Regions from separate parts of the Paenibacillus sp. NPDC056722 genome, predicted to be linked through region 3. Evidence: predicted binding sites of a transcription regulator. Region 3 holds the regulator's gene; each other region holds the start of a gene.

Region 1 (6,811 bases), on a different contig from region 3:
AGCCGTGAGAAACTGGCGAATGAAGTATATCAATATGAGTTTGCCTATACGGCGCTGCAATCTGCACGGGTGAAGCTGGACGGTAATGCCCGCTTTGTCTTCTACGGTTTGTTCAAGGAGAATCACCAGGATGCAGTGACTGGACTGGAATTCGAAGATGAGATCACTGTCGCATGGAATACGGTAAAAGATGCCGAAGTCCAAGGTGGAGCAGTGGCTGAACGTCCTGCCTTAACGTCTGAGCTAGGAGCGCCCCTGGCTGCTCTGTCGTTGACTACGGAAGAAATCAACGCCTTGTATCCGGTTCGCCATCAAGAAGAGTGGGAGGGGGATACGCTATTGTCCTTCTTCACGGATACTTATGAGCATGTAGTCTTGAAGGAAAAAGAACTGCTCGTAGAGCGTCCGCATGGTCATATTCTGATGAGCGGCGACAATGCCCGTCTCAACGACAAGGTCATTACTACTACTTCTTATATGTACGGGATTTTCAATTCCCAGGTCGTTATCGGCAACACGAATTTCAACAAGCTGATGACCAATCCTAGAAATGCGCTGAATATTGCTAAAACATCAGGTCAGCGGATTTATGTACAAATCGATGGGCAGTACAGACTGTTGACTATGCCGTCCCTGTTCGAGATCGGTTTCAACTATGCCCGTTGGCATTACAAGACCGAGAATGAGGTCTTCATCATTACGAACTACACGACAGCGAATGAACCTGAGCTGTTGCTGAATGTTCGGGCAGAGAGCGGTACAGCCTATCGTTATTTGGTAACGAATCAGATTACAATGAATGTTAACGAATATGAACTGGCTTACAAAGTGAAGCAGGAGAATGGAAGTATCATCTTCCAGGCTGACAGCGAATCGCTAAGCTCTGACGTATATCCTGAGCTGCAGTACCGTTTCCAATTGCAAGGTGCTGAGCTGTCGTTGACCGATGAGTCCAAGCTGGTTAGCGGTGTTGCTCCTGAGAAGGCACCATTAGCTGTTTTGGAACTGTCGTCTAGTGCAGAATGGACCCTGAGTATTCAAGGTTTGCTGGACGGACAAGTCCTACCTGAACGTCAAACAACAGTGGAAACAGAAATTGCTTCCTATCGTGAATTCTATACCGGTGTTATGAACGGGTTCCATCTGAGCAATAAAAACGGAGAAGAAGGCGAACTGTTCAAAGTGAACGCGCTTGCTTGGTGGTACACGCATAATATGCTGGTTCACTATTCCGTTCCGCATGGTCTGGAGCAATACGGCGGCGCGGCATGGGGAACACGTGACGTCTGCCAAGGACCGGTTGAATATTTCATGGCTACGCACAAGTATGAGCAAGTTCGTGAGATCATCTTGACCATCTTCGCTCACCAATATGAGGATGATGGCAACTGGCCGCAATGGTTCATGTTCGATAAGTATACGAAGATTCAACAGGAAGAGAGCCATGGCGATATTATCGTTTGGCCGCTCAAAGTATTGGGAGATTACCTGGCGGTTACCCGTGATTATGGAATCCTGCAGGAGCAGCTTCCATACACCCGCAAGCATAGCTTCGACTTCACGGAGGAGACTGAAAGCTTGCTGGATCATGCGCGCAAAGAAATCGGTTATATCCAAAGCCATTTCCTGCATGACACCCATCTATCCTCCTACGGCGACGGGGACTGGGATGATACGTTGCAGCCTGCGAACCCGCAGCTCAAGCAATACATGGTGAGCAGCTGGACGGTTGCTCTGACCTATCAGACGCTGAACCGCTTCTCCAAAGTGCTGGAGACAGTTGATGCAGGTATTGCACAGGAACTTGGCAAGTTGGCTGAAGGCATCCGTGAAGATTTCAACACGCATATGCTGCAATCCGAAGTTATCCCTGGCTTCCTCTACATGGAAGACCCGGAACAAGTGAAGCTGATGGTGCATCCTAGTGACACCGAAACAGGGATTCAATATCGTCTCCTGCCGATGACTCGCAGCATGATCAGTGAATTGTTGACGCCTGAACAGGCTGAAGCGCATTATGCGGTGATTCAGGATAAATTGTTCTGTCCTGACGGCGTGCGGTTGATGAACCGTCCGGCTCAATATGTCGGCGGAGTTAGTAAGCACTTCAAACGTGCAGAGCAGGCTTCGAACTTCGGCCGCGAAATCGGACTTCAATATGTGCATGCACATATCCGTTACGTGGAAGCGATGGCTAAGCTGGGCAAGAATGATCAGGTCTGGAGTGGACTGGCTGCCATCAACCCGATTGGTATCCGTGATGTAGTACCAAATGCTGAATTGCGCCAAGCGAATTCTTACTTCAGCAGCTCGGACGGTAAATTCAATACTCGTTATGAAGCGCAAGAAGGCTTTGACAAGCTGCGTACCGGTGAGGTTCCGGTAAAAGGCGGCTGGAGAATCTACTCCAGCGGTCCTGGGATCTATATGAACCAGCTGATCTCCAACGCGCTTGGTATTCGCCAAGAGGGCGGGGATCTGATCCTCGATCCGATCCTGCCGGAGTCACTTGACGGCATGAAGTTTACTTTTGAATACGCTGGAGCCAAAGTGGACTTCATCTATCATCTGACAGGTGGAGATATTTCGCGGGTTACCGTGAACGGCAACGATGTTGCTACCAAAGACAACCACAACCGCTACCGCAGCGGCGGTGTCCGCATCGATCGTAAAGACTATGACCAGTTCAGCAAAGCTGAGGGCAACGTCGTAGAGATCTACCTGTAAAAAGCGTTCTATAGTGCGATTAACGGCATTTTCGTACCTTAAATCATCTACAGCTAGGGGGGAGTGGGAATTAAGTGCAATATTGTACCTTAAATTTTCTAAAATAGCCCATTTAGTGTGCTTTTTCGAAAAATAAGATACAATTATGACCTTATTTCCCTCATTTACCTATATTGAAGAAAAATAAGGTACAAAAATGCTGTTAGTTGGGGAGGGAGCCTTCTTTTCACTGTAAAGACGACTGGTGAAGGGGAATATAGCACTTCTAGTGGTTGAAATCTGTCGACAGACAGTCTATGAACCGGTGCTAGCTCTCCTATGAAAAGCATCCAGGCGAGAGCTATGTGCCTGTAGTTCCAAACGTCCCTGTTCGCTCAGCTTCGCTTTTGTTAATTTCTTTTGTTTGACTTATATATAACTAAAAAAGAGGCGATTCCTGGCTGACCAGCCGGAATTGCCTCTTTTTTGTTCATCTATATAAATTAGAAAACTAAGTTAGATCAAAGTTTGTTGGGAATACATCTTCGAATCGATCTTGCTTTTCATATGTATTATCCAAAGTCTCTGCGATAAGATCGGGATTTCCAGCCGTCCGGATTGTATAAAGGTTCTAATTGAGAGGCGTGCTACAAATATGCCTTACGAATCATGTTCTTGCCGCTGAAGCCGGGGATGACATTGGGTTAATCAGAATTTGAGGGGTGCTCTGAAGGATCCATCAATAGCTCGTTCGGGTTATTTTTATGATGTTCACGTAGTTGTCGGAAAGAGTTGATCCTTTCTTGAACGTTTAAAGACGAAGTCGTGACCTTAATTGAATTGCTTCAAACCGAAGATATAATAATTTTAAATATCAGGAATCGTAATACGGGATGCAGGGAAGCTTTTTGTCTATCTTGTGAAAAAAATCTCTATTAGTTCATTACGAGTTCAAAAAAGGGTTTATGAATGAAATAGAACGGAGACGCTGAGTAGCATAATTCTGATATTTATAATTCGAACAGACCTTGAGAGGAGGCATTAGCCTATGGGAGTAGATACGGTATTTTGGAGTAAGCTGGTTACAGGGATGACCCTGGGATTTCATGCTATTTTCGCAACACTTGGCGTCGGTATACCGCTGATGATTGCCATTGCCGAGTTCATCGGTGTCCGCAAGCAAGATCCTCACTATACACTGATGGCCAAGAGGTGGTCACGAGGATTTGTAATTTCCGTAGCAGTCGGTGTTGTGACAGGCACCGCAATTTCATTACAGCTAGCTTTAGTTTGGCCTAATTTTATGAAAATGGCGGGTAATGTCATCGCGCTTCCGTTATTTTTAGAAGTGTTTGCGTTCTTTTTTGAGGCTATTTTTCTAGGAATCTATTTGTATACATGGGACCGGTTCAAAAATCCGTATATTCATTGTCTGCTGATGATACCTATTGTCTTGGGAGCCGGGATGTCGGCGGTGTTTATCACAACGGTCAATGGATTTATGAATCAGCCTCAAGGCTTTGTAATGAATGCCGGGCAATTCACAGCCGTTAATCCGTTACAGGCCATGCTGAATGCTGCAACCTTCTCCAAGGTGTTTCATGTATTAAGCTCCGCTTATTTGACAGGAGCCGCCCTCTTGGCCGGTGTTGCAGCTATAACCATGCTGAGAAAAGGCGTTACGCCTTACCACAAAAAAGCCTTGAAACTTATGATGGGGGTAGTTTTGCTGTTCAGCTTGCTCAATACGCTGGCAGGGGATGTCTCTGCTAAATTTTTGGCTGAGCATCAGCCGGAAAAGCTCGCTGCCGGGGAATGGCATTTTAAAACGGAAAAGGGCGCAGATTTGATTTTACTCGGCTTCCTTAACGCTGAGCATGAAGTCATAGGTGCACTCCATCTCCCGAAAATTCTCAGCTTCCTGGCTTTTGGAGACTTTAATGCAACAGTCACAGGACTTGATCAAATCCCCAAAGAGGAATGGCCTCCGCTGCTCATTCATTACTTCTTTGATGCGATGGCTGGAATTGGATTTGCACTACTTGCTATTTCCCTGCTTTATTTCCTCTTTGTATTCTGGAAAAAGCGTAATGAGTTCAACAAGTGGCTGCTTCGAATCATCGTCCTGGGTGCACTGCTCGCTTTTATGGGCGTCGAATTAGGCTGGTTCTATGCTGAGATGGGGCGGCAGCCCTGGATCATCAGGGGATATATGCGTGTAGATGAAGCAGCAACCTCTTCCCCTAATGTGCGGATTTTATTTTTCTTCTTCCTGCTTCTTTACATCGTACTGGGGATTATGTGTGTTCTTGTGTTAAGACGCTTGTTTAACAATAATCCGGCAGAAGTCGAGATGGAAAAGTGGGCGAAGGATAAGCGCAATCTCACTACAGAAGAAGGGGAGCACACGTAATGAATTATGAATTGATTGGCATCTCGGTGCTCTGGCTGTTCTTGTATGGCTATTTAATAGTAGCTTCTATTGATTTTGGCGCAGGCTTCTTTGCTTTCTATGCTCGCCTGACCAAGCAGGACCACTTGATTAATCGTCTGATTTCACGTTATTTATCCCCTGTCTGGGAGATTACGAATGTCTTCTTTATCTTTTTCTATATTGGTATGGTCGGTTTTTTCCCTGATACGGCCTACTACTACGGTTCTGCGTTGCTTGTTCCGGGAAGCATTGCTGTGATTCTGCTTGCTATTCGCGGATCATTTTATGCTTTTGAGAACTATGGGGCCAAGAGCAGCATCGTGTATTTATTTCTATACGGAGCTTCCGGCTTGCTTATTCCGGCCTCCTTATCGGTAGCGCTGACCTTATCTGAGGGCGGATTTATTGTAAAAGAGCAGGGTAGCGTTGCGCTTGATTACTGGGCGTTGTTTTCAAGCCCGTTATCCTGGAGCATCGTTGGACTGGCGATAGTTTCTGTCTTGTTCATCAGCAGTGCATTTTTGACCTTTTATGCCTCCCGTGCGGAGGATACCGGTGCCTTGAAGCTGATGCGGAGCTATGCTCTGTTTTGGAGTACACCGACCATTGTTATTGCACTGACTGCTTTTATTTACCTTGGCCAGCACAATTCGCGTCATTTTCAAAACATGATGGATCTATGGTGGCTGCTGGCGATTTCCGTTGGATTCTTTATGACGGCAATGTGGCTGCTGTACAATGGGCGCCGCTACGGATTGGCATTTATATGTGTCATGCTGCAATTCTTCAGCGCTTTCTTTGCATACGGTATTGGGCAGTATCCCTATATCATTGATCCTTACATTACGATCCAGAACAGTGCCACTTCGCCGGCTATGGGTCTCGCCTTAATTATTGTCTTTGTCGGAGGGCTATGTCTGCTGATCCCTTCACTTATTCTAGTGTTCAGACTTTTCCTCTTTGATGCGGATTATGTAAAGGGGAAACATTAAAGGAGGGGAAGGAACGTGAAGAGGAAAACAAGTCTGATATCTCAGCAAATGTCTGTGCAAAGGAATCGCCTCGCTATCCTCGCAGTTCTCTCTCTAGGGCTTGGGATAGCTATTGTGGGCCAGGCTGCACTGTTAGCGAATGCAGTTCAACGGATCTTTGTCCAAGGAGAAACACTTTCATCAGTGGTTGCTCTGCTAGGAATGCTGTTGGCTGTTATGGCTGCACGGAGTCTTTTATCCTATGGAAACGGAAGGATCGGATTGAACATGGCTGCTACTGCGAAAAGAAATATGCGGGCAGCGCTGCTGCAGAATATGATTCACGCCTCCATTCCTTCTGCTATTCGTGGACAAGCAGGGGAGAAGGTGAGTATTGCACTGGATGCCGTGGATGAGGCTGACAGCTATTTCAGCCAATATATGCCCCGTATGATCGAAGTTTCTATGATTCCGGTGCTTATTTTAATAGTTGTGTTTACCCAGCATGCCAATTCCGGCTTTATCATGTTGTGCACAGCGCCTTTTATCCCTCTATTCATGATTCTGGCGGGACTAAAGACCAAGAATAAATCTGAGGAGAAATATGCCCAGCTCGCCGAGTTCTCAGGTGCGTTTCTCAACGCGGTTCGAGGACTGGTGACGTTGAAAATATTCGGGCAGGCCCGGCGCCAGCAGCAAG
Region 2 (6,811 bases), on a different contig from region 3:
CGAGCTGATTATATTGTGACTGCACCTACAACAAAAGCTTGGACTGTAATCAGTCCAAGCTTTTGTTTATTTTCCAATATGAAGGATGAATGGTGTACTTCTCAGTTTGCTTTTACAAATTCTGCAGATTTGATCCCCGCTTGGCGACCGAAAATAATGATTTCTGCAACCGAGTTTCCGCCGATCCGGTTTTGACCATGCAGACCTCCTGTCACCTCACCTGCAGCAAACAGACCTGTGATAGGGTTACCCTCTTTATTTAAAACTTCTGTGTTGGTGTTGATTTTCACACCGCCCATGGTGTAATGAACCCCGGGACCGATTTTAATCGCAAAGTAGGGCGCGCTGGACAAGTCGTTGTCCATCCCTGTTGTTCTGCCGAATTCGGCATCCTCTTTACCTTTTACAGAGCTGTTCCAGGTATCCAGTGTTTTTTGCAATTGATCACCCGGCACACCCATTTCCTGGGCCAACGTCTCGATGGAATCAGCTTGGATCACAAAGCCCATCTTCTCATATTGTTCAATTGCTTTAACTCTGGATTTCACGCCAGAATCAAAGACCAGAAAAGCTGCATTTTCAGGAAGTTGATTGATTGCGGCGGTTACTTTGTCACGAGTACCCAGATCGTTGGTGAATCGTTTACCTTCGCTGGATACGAGGATAGCGCCTTCCCCGCGAACAGCTTCCCCAATGAGATATGATTTTTCTTGCTGCACCGTCGGGTGAACTTGGATCTGATCCATATCGACAGTTACACCACCGAGCTTCTCAATCATCTGAATGCCGTCACCTGTACTGCCGATTTGATTGGTTGTCACATATCCGTCTAAATCAGGTCTGACTTCAGAGATCATTCCCTTGTTGGACCCAAAACCTCCAGTTGTCACAACGACCGCCTTCGCTGTAATGGTTTTCTCATCCTCTTGGTTAAAGATGACTTTGACGCCATTGACCTTGCCATCTTTTTCAGTAATGTCCTTGACATCGGCGTTCACAAAAAGCGGGATTCCTTGCTCTTGAATATTGTTCACTAGACCTTTAACAAGATATTGTCCAACTGCAGAGCCATCTTCAGGACGATGTGTACGCTTCTCGTTCATACCGCCTGTAATGGTGATATTGCTCAGTTTGATTCCGATGGAGTCGAGCCAGTCAATAGCACTGGCGGAATGGTCAACGAAGAAACGCAGCATCTCTTTGTCGTTCGTATCATGACCACCCTTTAAGCTCTCTTCATAAAATAAATCATTGCTGTCTGCAATACCTTGCTCCTTTTGGAACTTCGTTTCAGAAGCGTTCATTCCCGAAGAAGACTTCGTTGTATTCCCGCCAGCAACCGGCATTTTTTCGAAAATAACAGGGTTCATCCCTTTGGCTTTAGCCTCAAGCGCGGCAGACATCCCTGCCCCGCCTCCACCGACAATAATGATATCGTATGTATCCTTCAGTTGATCGAGCGGTGTATAGCTTGCTTCCGATGCTCCTGAAACAGCTTCCGTGGTTGCTTCCTTTGCCGCATCCTTGTTGTCTTGATTCTTGTTCCCGCTGCTGCTGTTATTGCCACTATTCCCGCATCCTGCGATCACGAGCATAACAGAGAGAATGAGAATAAGCGCAGCCACTGATTTCTTTTTCATAATTTATAATTGCCCCCTTGTGCATTTTTTCACAATTAATCATAACCGTAAAAGTGCTGTTCATGATAGTTTACGTAATTAAAGAAAACGTTTCGTCATTAAAGTAACAGATACTTCATAATTTTAATGAATTTCATGTTATAATATACTATCTGCGTGACAGAGAGACTTTTATCACTGTTCGGATATTCACATTAAATGTAATATGTTGCATATCAGAACACTGTCGCTACACAAACATAAACTTCATAAATCACAAGCTATGATTGCTATGGATCACACTATAGCAGGAGCAGCTTCTGGAGAGACCGCAGGCAATCTGCGGCGCCGAAGGGTTCACAATCTCAGGCAAAAGGACAGAAGAGTACTGAATATGTATTTGTCATGCTGATTATCATTAGCAGGGCAAGTATTATTTAATATTCTTTTTACCTAGAGATTGGATGACATCCAGTCTCTTTTTTATTGGCATTATATCCATTTAGGGGGAAACAGGTATGGCACAAACAGAATTAAAGCGAGAGCTGGCTAATCGGCATGTTCAGCTCATCGCTATTGGCGGCACCATTGGGACGGGATTATTCCTGGGATCGGGCAAAGCGATTCAACAAGCAGGTCCTTCTATCATGATCACGTATTTAATCGTGGGGATTGCTGTGTTTTTTGTAATGAGAGCATTGGGAGAACTTCTGTTGTCTAAGGCAGGTTATCAATCGTTTACGGACATTGCCGAAGACTATCTCGGCCCTCGAGCTGCGTTTATCACGGGTTGGACCTATTGGTTCTGCTGGATCATGACAGCTATGGCTGATGTTATAGCCGTTGGCATATACGTGAACTATTGGTTTGATATCCCGCAATGGGTACCGGCCATCGTCTGCCTGATCATTTTATTAGGGCTCAATCTATTAACTGTAAAAAATTTCGGGGAATTGGAGTTTTGGTTTGCGTTAATTAAAGTAATTACAATTCTTGCCTTGATCGGCATCGGGGTCGTTTTGCTGATCATGGGACTCAAAACAGATGCAGGATCGGTAACTATACGGAATCTCTGGGAGCATGGCGGCTTTTTTCCAAACGGCGCCTCAGGTTTTTTATTTTCTTTTCAAATGGTGGTATTCGCTTATGTCGGCGTGGAATTAGTTGGTGTTTCGGCAGCGGAGACATCCAATCCAGAGAAAAACATTCCATCTGCTATTAATAAAATCCCTTTGCGGATCCTATTTTTTTACGTTGGCGCACTGTTTGTCCTCCTGTGCATTAACCCATGGACAGATCTCAGTCCGGCGGAAAGTCCATTCGTGAAAACCTTTAGTTTAATAGGAATACCCATCGCTGCGGGAATTATTAATTTCGTCGTATTAACTTCAGCCGCTTCCGCCTGCAACAGCGGGATGTTCTCGACAAGCCGGATTCTTTATAGTTTGAGCAAAAAGAACCAAGCATCCCCTCATTTTGCCAAGCTAAATAAAAATCATGTACCAGGGAACTCCTTATTTATTTCTACGCTCGTTATATCGGTTGGTACTTTATTAAGTAAAGTCATTCCAGGTCAAGCTTTTGGGATCGTCACTACTATAAGTGCAATTTGTTTTATATGGGTTTGGGGTGTTGTTCTAGTATGCCATATCAAGTACAAGAAGACTCGGCCGGACTTACAGGCTAAATCCAAGTTCAAAGCACCGTTCACTCCGGCTATTAATTATGCGGTCCTAACATTGTTTGCCGTAATTCTTATCATAATGCTCTTCGCAGAAGAGACACGACCGGCTTTATTGTTTACCCCGTTATGGTTCATATTACTGTTCATACTGTATTCAATACGTAGCAATAAGAGCAACAACAACCATGATATCAACACGATCAATCCAAAAGGCTGATCCTGAGCAACGTTCTGTACTAATCTATATAAAACAAACTTAAGATTCTCACTTAAGGCTTGGTCGACACTACGGTGAATGTTTGGACTTCCGGTCGCTGTTGAAATCTGGCTACAGCTTAGGCTTACGATGCGTGCTTTCCTACGGAAAGCTTTCAGGCGGTCGCTTACGCTCCTACAGTTCCAATCCTTCCCCTCCGTTCCTTCTGGCTCTTTGTTACTTTCTTTTATTCGTCTTATATAAATAATTAAAGAAACCCCAGGTCGTAATGACCTGGGATTCTCGCAATTTCAAACTTTACAGCCTCTTGCAAACACCTCGTCTACTCAAATATTAGGAGATTCACCTGTGTGCCCCTCTGATATTACCCTGTACTTATATACTGGACGCCCTATCGCCCCATAGCTGATCTCCATAGACAAAGCACCGGTATCCGTCAGATACATCAAATACTTGCGCACCGATATTCTGGAGATAGGCGCTCTTGTAGAAATATCGTCTGTAGAGAAGGAATCTTGCGACAGCCCGTTGATGATCTCCCAGATGTTATCCAAGGTACTCTCACTGAGTCCTTTAGGGAGCACAGGAGCAGCAGACACCACGACAGGATTCTTCTCTGTCTCCCCCCGATGCCGGACAAGCTTATCTAACTGTTCCTGATTAAGATTTTTCCTATGCCTCATCAGCAGGTTGTTCTCCCTATACGTGGTCAATGCCGCCTGAAAACGAGCAAACTCAAAGGGCTTGATCAGATAATCCACTGCACCATGCTGCAAGGCATTACGGATACTGACATTATCGCTAGCTGCTGATATAACAATCACATCTACCGTACTTCCTTGTTCACGTAAAAAGGATAGCAGCTGAAGCCCGTTACTCTTTGGCATATAGATATCCAAGAGAATCAAATCTACTTGTTGGCTTGCCAGCAGTACGTTAGCCTCTTCAACTGAAGCAGCACAGCCAGTATACCGAAACCCATCCATCTGCTCCAGATAATGCCGGTTAAACTTCGCTACCATCGGATCATCTTCCACGATTATTACGTTAATCATCTAGACTCATCACCTTTAGTCAAATACGGCACATTTACGACAAAAACCGTTCCTGGATCATGACCGGGAAGCAACTGCAAATGTCCGTTCAGTTTATTCACACTTCGCCGGACCAGATGGAGTCCCATCCCCCGGTTCTCCCCTTTTGTGGAGAAGCCCTGCGTATAGATATTCTCTTGCAGCGGTTCCGGTATGCCGGGACCGTTGTCCCTGACTATACAGATCAAACGGCCTTCGTCATAGTAAAAAGCCAGCCGTATTTCCTTGTTTTCAGACGTCATATCGCTCAGGGCATCCCTTGCATTATCCAGCAGATTGCCGGCAATCGTGATCAACTCATGGGTTATCTCCGCTTGGGCTGACTCCGGCAGATAGCTGTCTTCCTCCAGCACAAGATTGATGCCGTCCTCGCGGGCCCTGCTTAATTTACCTAGCAGAAATCCCGCCATAACCGGATCTTTGATTGCTCTTGTGATGGAACCAATCTCGCTCTGATAATTACTTACCGTTCCGGAAATATACTGCTGCAGCTCATCATACATCCCCATATGGGTCATACCCAAAATAACATGCAGTTTGTTCATATATTCGTGCGCACCTGCCCGCAGCGCATCCGCGTATACGGATATCCCGGATAACTGCGCTGCAAGTTGGGTAATTTCAGTCATATCTCTGAAAGTGACGATCGCTCCAACAATCTCGCCGCCCACACGAATCGGCAAACTGTTAGCCAGCAGAGAAATCCCATTCAGGTCAATTTCTTCATCCAGCTTCACATCCCCTGATTTCAAGACCTTATCCAGGCGCAGAGCTGGCCAATAATCATCTATGTATGATTCCAAAGCCTTTCCTGTAATTCCAGCAGCCGTAAACAACCGTTCTGCCTCCACATTAATCAACGTGATACGCGCCTCAGCGTCTATGGCAATGATGCCCTCACGGGCTGATTGCAGCATAGCACTGCGTTCTTCCAGCAGTCTTGAAATTTCCGACGGCTCCATCCCGAACATCATCTTCTTAATCTTTTTTCCCAGCACAATAGCGCCCAAAGTGCCAAGCAGGGCCCCCGATAACAGGATCAAGATGATGGTCCACTCATTTTTCTTAATAATATCATGTACCCGTTTCATGGAGAAGCCGACGACAACAACTCCAACCTGATGTCCTTTGTCATTATATACCGGCACGAATGCGCGCAAGGATTTGCCCATTGTCCCCCAGCCCACCGAAATGCTATCCTCGCCCTGCAGCGCTAATTCCTGTCCTCCGCCAACAAAAGGCTTGCCAATAAGGGCCGGGTCGGGATGCGAGTAGCGGATACTATCCATATCTAGTACCACTACGAACAGACTATCATTACGACGAGCGATTTTTCCCGTATAAGCTTGAATATCCTTACTTACACCCTCCTCCAGGCCTTTGGACACCAGCGGTGTCAGGGCAACTGTGTGGGCAATGCTTAGGGCCTTGCCCTCCAATGCTTTTCGGGTCTGGGGTAAAATATGATTAATGAAGATAATATACAGTACAAGCAGTACGGAAAACACCACTGCGGACACCATGATCGCAATCGTCGTTACCATGCTGTTAATCCGTTTTCTTTTGACCAATGTAGGCCTCTCCCATAACAATAAAATAAAACGTTTTAGACCGGATGCCTGTCCTCCTGACGGGACAAAGAACGCCTAAGGACCAGCCAGCTTCCCAGCGGTGCCGCACCAAGCACCAACAGCAGCACTGTTATCGTACGCGGTGATCGGTTGACAGACAACACCGCAATGAACACCAGAATACCCAGTATTCTGCCACACATCAAACTTAACTCCCGCAGCACGACAAGCTCTACCCGATTGCTCACGCTCTCTTCAGACGCTCCAATCAGATCAAAGCTGGTTGATGTCATCGGCAACATATACAGCGGAATAAACAGCGAAGTACCCATTCCCATGATCAATAAAGTTCCGTAATTCACCTGCCACAGCAGCGGTGTGATCACTCCAACCAGCAGCACCCCGCCAATCAGCATACCGGCAGACCGGTATGTCGGCTTAAAGAACTTACCTGCGATCCAGTAACTTACTAACGAGACTGCAGATGTAACCAGTGCAAACTGACCGAGTTTGCTCTCTTCCTTAGCGGCAACAAAGACCAGCAAACCAATTAGAAACGAGAAGACCCCTTCTCGCAAGCCCTGAAAAAAAAGCCCTGCAGCCACTTTTCGCCACTGGCCTGAACC
Region 3 (6,811 bases):
CTTCACCACTTGCGGTGATAGATTATGCGGAAATTTTGACTTTTCCAGATCTTGAGCCACTAGCTGACGATTCTGTTTTGGCACAGGCAGATGGTGAGATCATTATGGCACTGGCCGTCAAATTCGGTAAAACCCGCCTGATCGACAATATTGTGTTTACTCCTAAGGAGGTAGCTGCAATTGTTTAGACATATGATGAAATCCAAAATCCACCGGGCAACAGTGACGGAAGCTAATTTGAATTATGTGGGCAGTATTACCATTGATGAAGATTTGATGGAAGCCGCAGACTTGCTGGAGAATGAAAAGGTGCAGATCGTGGACAACAACAACGGGTCTCGTCTGGAGACTTATGTCATTCCCGGTCCGCGCGGCAGCGGTGTGATTTGTCTCAATGGTGCGGCAGCCCGGCTGGTGCAGCCTGGCGATACAGTGATTATTATTTCTTATGCGATGCTTTCTCAAGAGGAGCTTCAGGGCCACAAACCGACTGTAGTTTTTGTAGATGAGCTGAACAAGCCGGTCAAACTCGCCGATCATGAGATCCACGCGACCATCGTCTGACCGTTTCTGACGGGCATGTAATCAATGGCAGGCATGAAAGACCCTCACCTTGCGAAAAATGAAGTCAGGCAAGCTGAACTGAACTGAACTGATACCATTTTCAGTAAGGGTGGGATGAAGTCATGTTTCAACATTTATTTGCTGAAATGAACCAGATGCTACAGGAGGTCGTCACTGACTATCCTAAAGCGCAGGGTGCCCGCCGGGAAGAGCTTTTATGCAAGTACAATTTGTTACACCGGATCAGCGATCATGTCATGGATGAATGGCTGGTCTTCGCGGAGAAGCTCAGCCATTTCCGTGACAACCTGGAAGTGCCGGATGAGCCTCTGGAGCCTGCCGCTCAGCAGGAGGCGCCAGAGCTGTCCATGGAGTCCTTCGTCAGAGGTCAGGGCTATTATAAGCTGCTGATGTACCCGCAGTGTATCGAACAGTTTAAGGGCGTCGTTCAGGAGTACCCGGACAGCCTCGCCGCCCGACTGTATCTTGCCATGGCTTATCTGCAGGAAGGGGAAGGCGAAGCCGCATGGGTTCATCTGAACCATATGCTGAATCTCGTTCGGGAACGCAAGCTCAAAGCGATGATCTATAATGCTATGGGCTGTATCCGAGCTTCTCAGGAGCGCTTCCCTGAAGCGCAGGAGTTGTTCGATTTGTCTCTTCAGCATGATCCGGCCCTGCCGGAACCAACTGTGAATCTGGAAGTGTGCCGTAAGCGTGGGGGACAACTCCAGTATGGCAGCCAGCTTGTCTCGCTTTTATAACCATCAGTCTTGCCACAGAAGCGATGCCTCCACTGTTGACAGCGGGGTGCATCGCCTTTTTTCGCAACTTCTGTTATGCTGATTAAGAGTCTCAAGTGAAAGGGAATAGAACTTACAATGAAATTTGCCGTGCTTGATTTTGAAACAACGGGAACCCAATCGGTGGGTGAAATCATCCAGGTGGGTCTTGCCATTATAGAAGAAGACCGGTCCATTTCCCGGGTATATGGTTCCTTTGTCAAGCCCGGAGCGCCGATTCCTCCTTTTATTACGGGCTTGACAGGCATAACCGACAGCGACGTGGCGGATGCGCCAGAGCTGGATGAGATGATGATGGAGCTAGTGCCTTTACTGGACGATGTCGTTCTGGTAGGGCATAATGTGGCCTTTGACTTCCATTTTTTACAAAATGCATTGGATCGATGCGGATATTTGCCGTTTCAAGGCCGTATTCTGGATACGATCGATTTTCTGAAAATTTGCTTTCCTTCGCTGACGACTTATCAGCTAGGTGCCGTCAGCAGCCATTTCGGCATTACGCATGAACGGCCGCATCAGGCCGACAGCGATGCTTTGGCTACCGCGCTCGTGCTGCTCCAATGTCTGGAGGAGCTATACAGCCTGCCGCTTCTAACAATACAGCGGCTCAGCGAGTTATTCGCCGCAGAAGACAGCGATCTTGGCTGGTATTTCGACGGGCTGCTGCGGGAACGGGAGATGGAGACTTTCCAGCCGGAGAGCGATTTAACATTTTACCGGCAGCTTGCCCTCAAGGTAGGCGACTGGACAGAGCTGGAGCCTCCAAGGGATCAGCATGGTGCTAATCCACTGCATTCATTATCTTTCTCTGATTATATGGATGAGATTAGACAACGGCTCAAGGACAAGTTACCCCATTATGAAAGCCGGGAAGCCCAGGATATTATGTTTAGCGAGGTTATAACCGCACTTTCCGAGGACAAGCACCTGCTGATTGAGGCAGGGACGGGAACCGGCAAGTCGCTGGGTTATCTGCTTCCGGCAATTTATCAGAGCGTTCGCAGCGAGCAAAAGGTCATGGTCAGCACTCATACCATTAATCTGCAAGACCAGCTCCGGGAGCGCGATATTCCGCTGCTGACCGAAGTTGTACCATTTCCGTTCAAGGCTGCTATCTTCAAGGGAAGAGGGCACTATTTGTGTCTGCGCAAATTTGAACATAAAATAAATAAAAGGGACTTTACGAGTCCGAGGGAAGATGCCATCATTGCCGCGCAGATGATCGTGTGGCTGACTCAGAGTGAATCCGGGGATGACGAGGAGCTGAACCTCGGCGGACGCGGCGGGGATTTCTGGGAGACGGTAGCAAGCGACACCGATTCGTGCCTGGGCCGTGCTTGCCCTTGGTTCCGCAAGTGCTATTACCACCGGGCCAAGCATGAGGCCGGTATTGCGGACGTGGTAATTACGAACCATTCCAAGCTGTTTGCAGATGTGAAGGCTGGACATCAATTGTTGCCAGCCTATGAGCATCTGGTTATTGATGAGGCCCATCATCTGGAGGATGTAGCCGGGAAGCATCTCGGCATGCACATGAAGCATTTTACGGTGTCACATACTCTGGGTAGACTCTACAAGGACAGCCGTAACGGACAGCTTCCGGCCTTGCGTCAGATTCTGCAAACTTCCGGTAGCGAGCAGGCTTCCGAATGGAGTGTCATCATTGACAGGCTTTATCCGGACTTGCTTACGGTGAAGGAGACATGGGATGTATTAAGCGAGAGGCTGTACACTCTCCTGCCGGAGCGCAGCGATGCGGCCGCAGGGGAAGCGGGACAGCTTGTGCTTCGTCTCCAGCCGGGAAGCAAGCCGAAGGACTGGGAAGAGCTGGCGGCATTAGAGAATACAATGCACCTGAGCCTCAGCGAAGTCATCCGTAAGGGTGAGAAGATGCTGAGCGAGATGCGTGAACAGGATGGTCAGTCCAGCTCGGACAGTCTGGTGACCGATCTTGGGGGTCTCTTTAAGGATTTGGGCGCCATTCGCGAACAGGTGCGCTTCTTTATGAATCTGAACGACGTGAATGTTGTCTATTGGCTGGAAGCCAGCACTAATTATCGCAGCAAGTCCCTGCAACTCTATGCGGTGCCTGTCGATGTCAGTGCCCAGCTTAAGGAGCTGTTCTTCGACAAGAAGAACAGCATCGTGCTGACCTCGGCCACATTGTCGGTCGATAAATCATTCCAATTCATGATTGACAATCTGGGGCTCGGCGAGGCAGCGGAGCAGGGGCGTCTGATGACCTCGCTGCTGCCTTCTCCGTTCAAGTACCGTGAACAGGCCCTGCTGGTCATTCCGCGCGACTTCCCGAGCGTTAAGGGCAGCATAGGCGATGCCCGCTTTGTGGACACGCTGGTGCAATCACTGGCGGAGGCTGCGGTAATCACACGCGGACGGATGCTGGTGCTGTTCACTTCTTACCGTATGCTGCGCCAGGTCTATGATCCCCTGAAGGAAGCTCTGGCTTCACAGGATATCAGTGTACTGGGCCAGGGAGTCGAAGGTGGAAGCCGTAGCAAGCTGATCCGCCGTTTCCAGGACAGCAACGCTTCTGTGCTGCTTGGTACAAGCAGCTTCTGGGAGGGCGTAGACATTCCGGGCGAGGCCCTAACCTGCCTGGCCATCGTCAGACTGCCGTTTCAGCCGCCGAATCATCCGCTCGCGGAGGCTAAGGCTGAGCTGCTACAGGCGCAGAAGAAGAACCCGTTCATGAAGCTCTCCGTGCCGCAGGCGGTTATCCGCTTCAAGCAGGGCTTCGGCCGTCTCGTTCGGACGGCACAAGACCGGGGGATCGTTATTGTTTATGATACCAGGGTGATTGAATCCTATTACGGTAAATATTTTCTGTATTCGCTGCCCGGTCCCAAGATGGAGCATATGAAGACCGAGCAAATGGTTCCCCGAATTGCAGAATGGCTGGAGGAAGGGGGCAAATAATGCCCCTTTCATTCCTCGTGTAATGCGTTATTTTCAACAATCGGATTAATCTATATAGAACACATTAATGATCTCCGAAGTGTAATTAACGGCATTTTTGTACCCTAATAAGTCTGAAGTTAAGGGTGTACTTAAATTAAGAGCAATAATGTACCTTAAATCTTCCGTAATACGCTTTCGGGGTGCTTTTTTGAAAAATAAGATACAATAATGCTCTTATTATCCTTTTTAAGTATTTATCTAGAAAAATAAGGTGCGGAAATACTGTTAGTTGGGGAAACAGAGCTATTTTTCACTGGTTTAAGAAAGCCGATATAGGGGAAGATGGATTTGCGACTTATAGCCCTAACTTCACCAGAGTAACGCTTTGTCTTCTGTTTGAATCTTTATTTCACTTAATCTAGGAGGAGAAAACATGAAATCGGATAAAATCTCGGAGGCGGTGGTACGCAGACTTCCTGTATACCTGCGATTCCTCAACGATCTCCAAAAACGTGAAATCTCGACAGTTTCTTCTCAAGAACTTGGTCAGAAGCTGGATCTTAACCCCGCCCAGATCCGTAAGGATCTGGCTTATTTTGGCGACTTCGGCCGTAAAGGTATCGGTTATGATGTATCTTATCTCATTGAGAAGATCCGCCATATCCTGAAACTGGATCAGCAAATTAACGTGGCTCTGGTAGGCGCCGGTAATCTTGGACATGCCTTGTCCAACTACAATGCTTACTTGAAGGACACGATGAAAATAACCGCTATTTTTGATTCCTATGATCCCAAGGTAGGTCAGAAAATCAACTCACTCATTGTACAACCCATGAAGGATCTGGGCAGCACTATCCGTGAGCAGGGCATCCGTATCGGCATTATTACTGTACCGGATACCGAAGCGCAGAATGTAGCTGATATCCTGGTGGAATCCGGTATTGAAGCGATTTTGAACTTTGCACCTGTAATTCTAAAAACGCCAGCGCATATCCGTGTTCATGCGGCCGACTTCACAACGGATTTGCAGAGCCTGGCTTATTATTTGCAAGATGGAAAGGAGGAGATTGGGCATGAGCAGCAGTAAGATTCTTATCCGTAACGGGAAGTTTCTTGTGCCTGGGTCTCCTCTGTCTGTGTTGAACGGCTGTATGATCATTGAGAATGATCTCATCACATACATAGGCGAAGAAGAGCCGTGCCTTGAAGAAGAGCTGCAAGTGATCGATGGCAGCCGTCTGCTGTTCATGCCTGGTCTGGTGAATACCCATGGTCATGCGGCGATGTCGCTGCTGCGCGGCTATGGTGATGACCGGACTCTTCAGGTCTGGATGCAGGAGAAAATGTGGCCGATGGAGGGCAAGTTTACCCCGGATGATATCTACTGGGGAAGCTCGTTATCCATACTTGAAATGATGAAGGGCGGCACGACGACCTTTTTGGACATGTATGACAAAATGGACCGGGTAGCTGAGATTACGGAGCAGTCCGGCATGCGCGGGGTTCTGACACGCGGCGTTATCGGTCTATGTCCGCCGGAGGTACAGGATGTGAAGCTGGCTGATGCTGTCCGGTTCGCTCGCGACTGGAATGGCAAGGCAGACGGCAGAATTACAACGATGCTGTCCCCGCATTCTCCTTATACTTGCCCGCCGGAGTTTTTCGTCAAGTTCGTACAGGCGTCCCATGACCTGGATCTGCCGCTGCATACGCATATGTCGGAGACAAAGCGGGAAGTGGAGCAGAACGTAGAGGAATACGGACTGCGCCCTGTCGAACACTTGGAAAAGCTGGGCATGTTTACACGACCATCTTTAGTCGCGCATGGTGTGCATTTGAATGACGAGGAGATCGGGATTCTGGCCCGTCACCATGTCGGGGTCTCCCATAACCCTGGGAGCAACCTGAAGCTGGCTAGCGGCATTGCCCGGGTTATCGACCTGCTGAATGCAGGTGTCACCGTATCGCTTGGCACGGATAGTGCAGCCAGCAACAACAATCTGGACTTGTTTGAAGAGATGCGTCTGGCAGCTCTTATCCATAAAGGATTCAGCGGTGATCCCACAGCTGTTCCGGCTTCAGAAGCCATGCTGATGGCTACGGAGTACGGTGCGAAGTCACTTTTCCTGGATAGTGTGGGCCGACTTGCTCCCGGCATGAAGGCTGATTTTATTGCCATTGATATCGACCAGCCGCACCTCCTGCCGCATACGGATCTGCTCTCACATGCGGTATATTCTGCCAGCGCTAAAGACGTGCTCCATGTCTGGGTGAACGGAAAGCAGATTGTGAAGAACGGGGAGTGCCTAACGTTGGATGAAGAGGCTATCCGACGCAAGGCACAGGAAACTTTTGAAGGTCTGTTGAAGCGGTAGACAGGCGAGGAATAGGCATCACCGCCGCGGAACAAGTAGAAAGGAAGCTGTAACTTGAAAAAGAGGAAAAAATGGATCCTGATAGGAGTGGCAGTGTTTCTGCTCTTGCTGCTCGGCCTAATTCAGTTCTACGCCTTTATCATGAAAGAC

The links. Region 3 encodes Rex, which represses fermentation and respiration genes when NADH is low (regulators of the CRP and FNR family bind a similar motif). Its sites were predicted from a motif close to TTGTGAAATATTTCACAA; they were not measured.
Region 1: the regulator Rex is predicted to act here: its motif matches at 3,624-3,641, upstream of ACFRAM_RS24980 (cytochrome ubiquinol oxidase subunit I).
Region 2: the regulator Rex is predicted to act here: its motif matches at 1,658-1,675, upstream of ACFRAM_RS06495 (flavocytochrome c).

The regions. Positions count from the first base shown of each region.
Region 1 is NZ_JBHTYV010000015.1:7,628-14,438, reverse strand. Features, by position in the region: gene ACFRAM_RS24985 (GH36-type glycosyl hydrolase domain-containing protein) at 1-2,727, shown strand, start outside; gene ACFRAM_RS24980 (cytochrome ubiquinol oxidase subunit I) at 3,755-5,119, shown strand; gene ACFRAM_RS24975 (cytochrome d ubiquinol oxidase subunit II) at 5,119-6,132, shown strand; gene cydD (thiol reductant ABC exporter subunit CydD) at 6,148-6,811, shown strand, end outside.
Region 2 is NZ_JBHTYV010000002.1:442,056-448,866, forward strand. Features, by position in the region: gene ACFRAM_RS06495 (flavocytochrome c) at 102-1,640, opposite strand; glycine riboswitch at 1,930-2,010, shown strand; gene ACFRAM_RS06500 (amino acid permease) at 2,138-3,520, shown strand; gene ACFRAM_RS06505 (response regulator) at 3,847-4,575, opposite strand; gene dcuS (DcuS/MalK family sensor histidine kinase) at 4,572-6,185, opposite strand; gene ACFRAM_RS06515 (MFS transporter) at 6,221-6,811, opposite strand, start outside.
Region 3 is NZ_JBHTYV010000001.1:953,702-960,512, reverse strand. Features, by position in the region: gene panC (pantoate--beta-alanine ligase) at 1-188, shown strand, start outside; gene panD (aspartate 1-decarboxylase) at 181-564, shown strand; gene ACFRAM_RS04445 (tetratricopeptide repeat protein) at 687-1,328, shown strand; gene dinG (ATP-dependent DNA helicase DinG) at 1,446-4,304, shown strand; gene ACFRAM_RS04435 (redox-sensing transcriptional repressor Rex) at 4,720-5,373, shown strand; gene ACFRAM_RS04430 (amidohydrolase) at 5,360-6,661, shown strand; gene ACFRAM_RS04425 (cell wall elongation regulator TseB-like domain-containing protein) at 6,716-6,811, shown strand, end outside.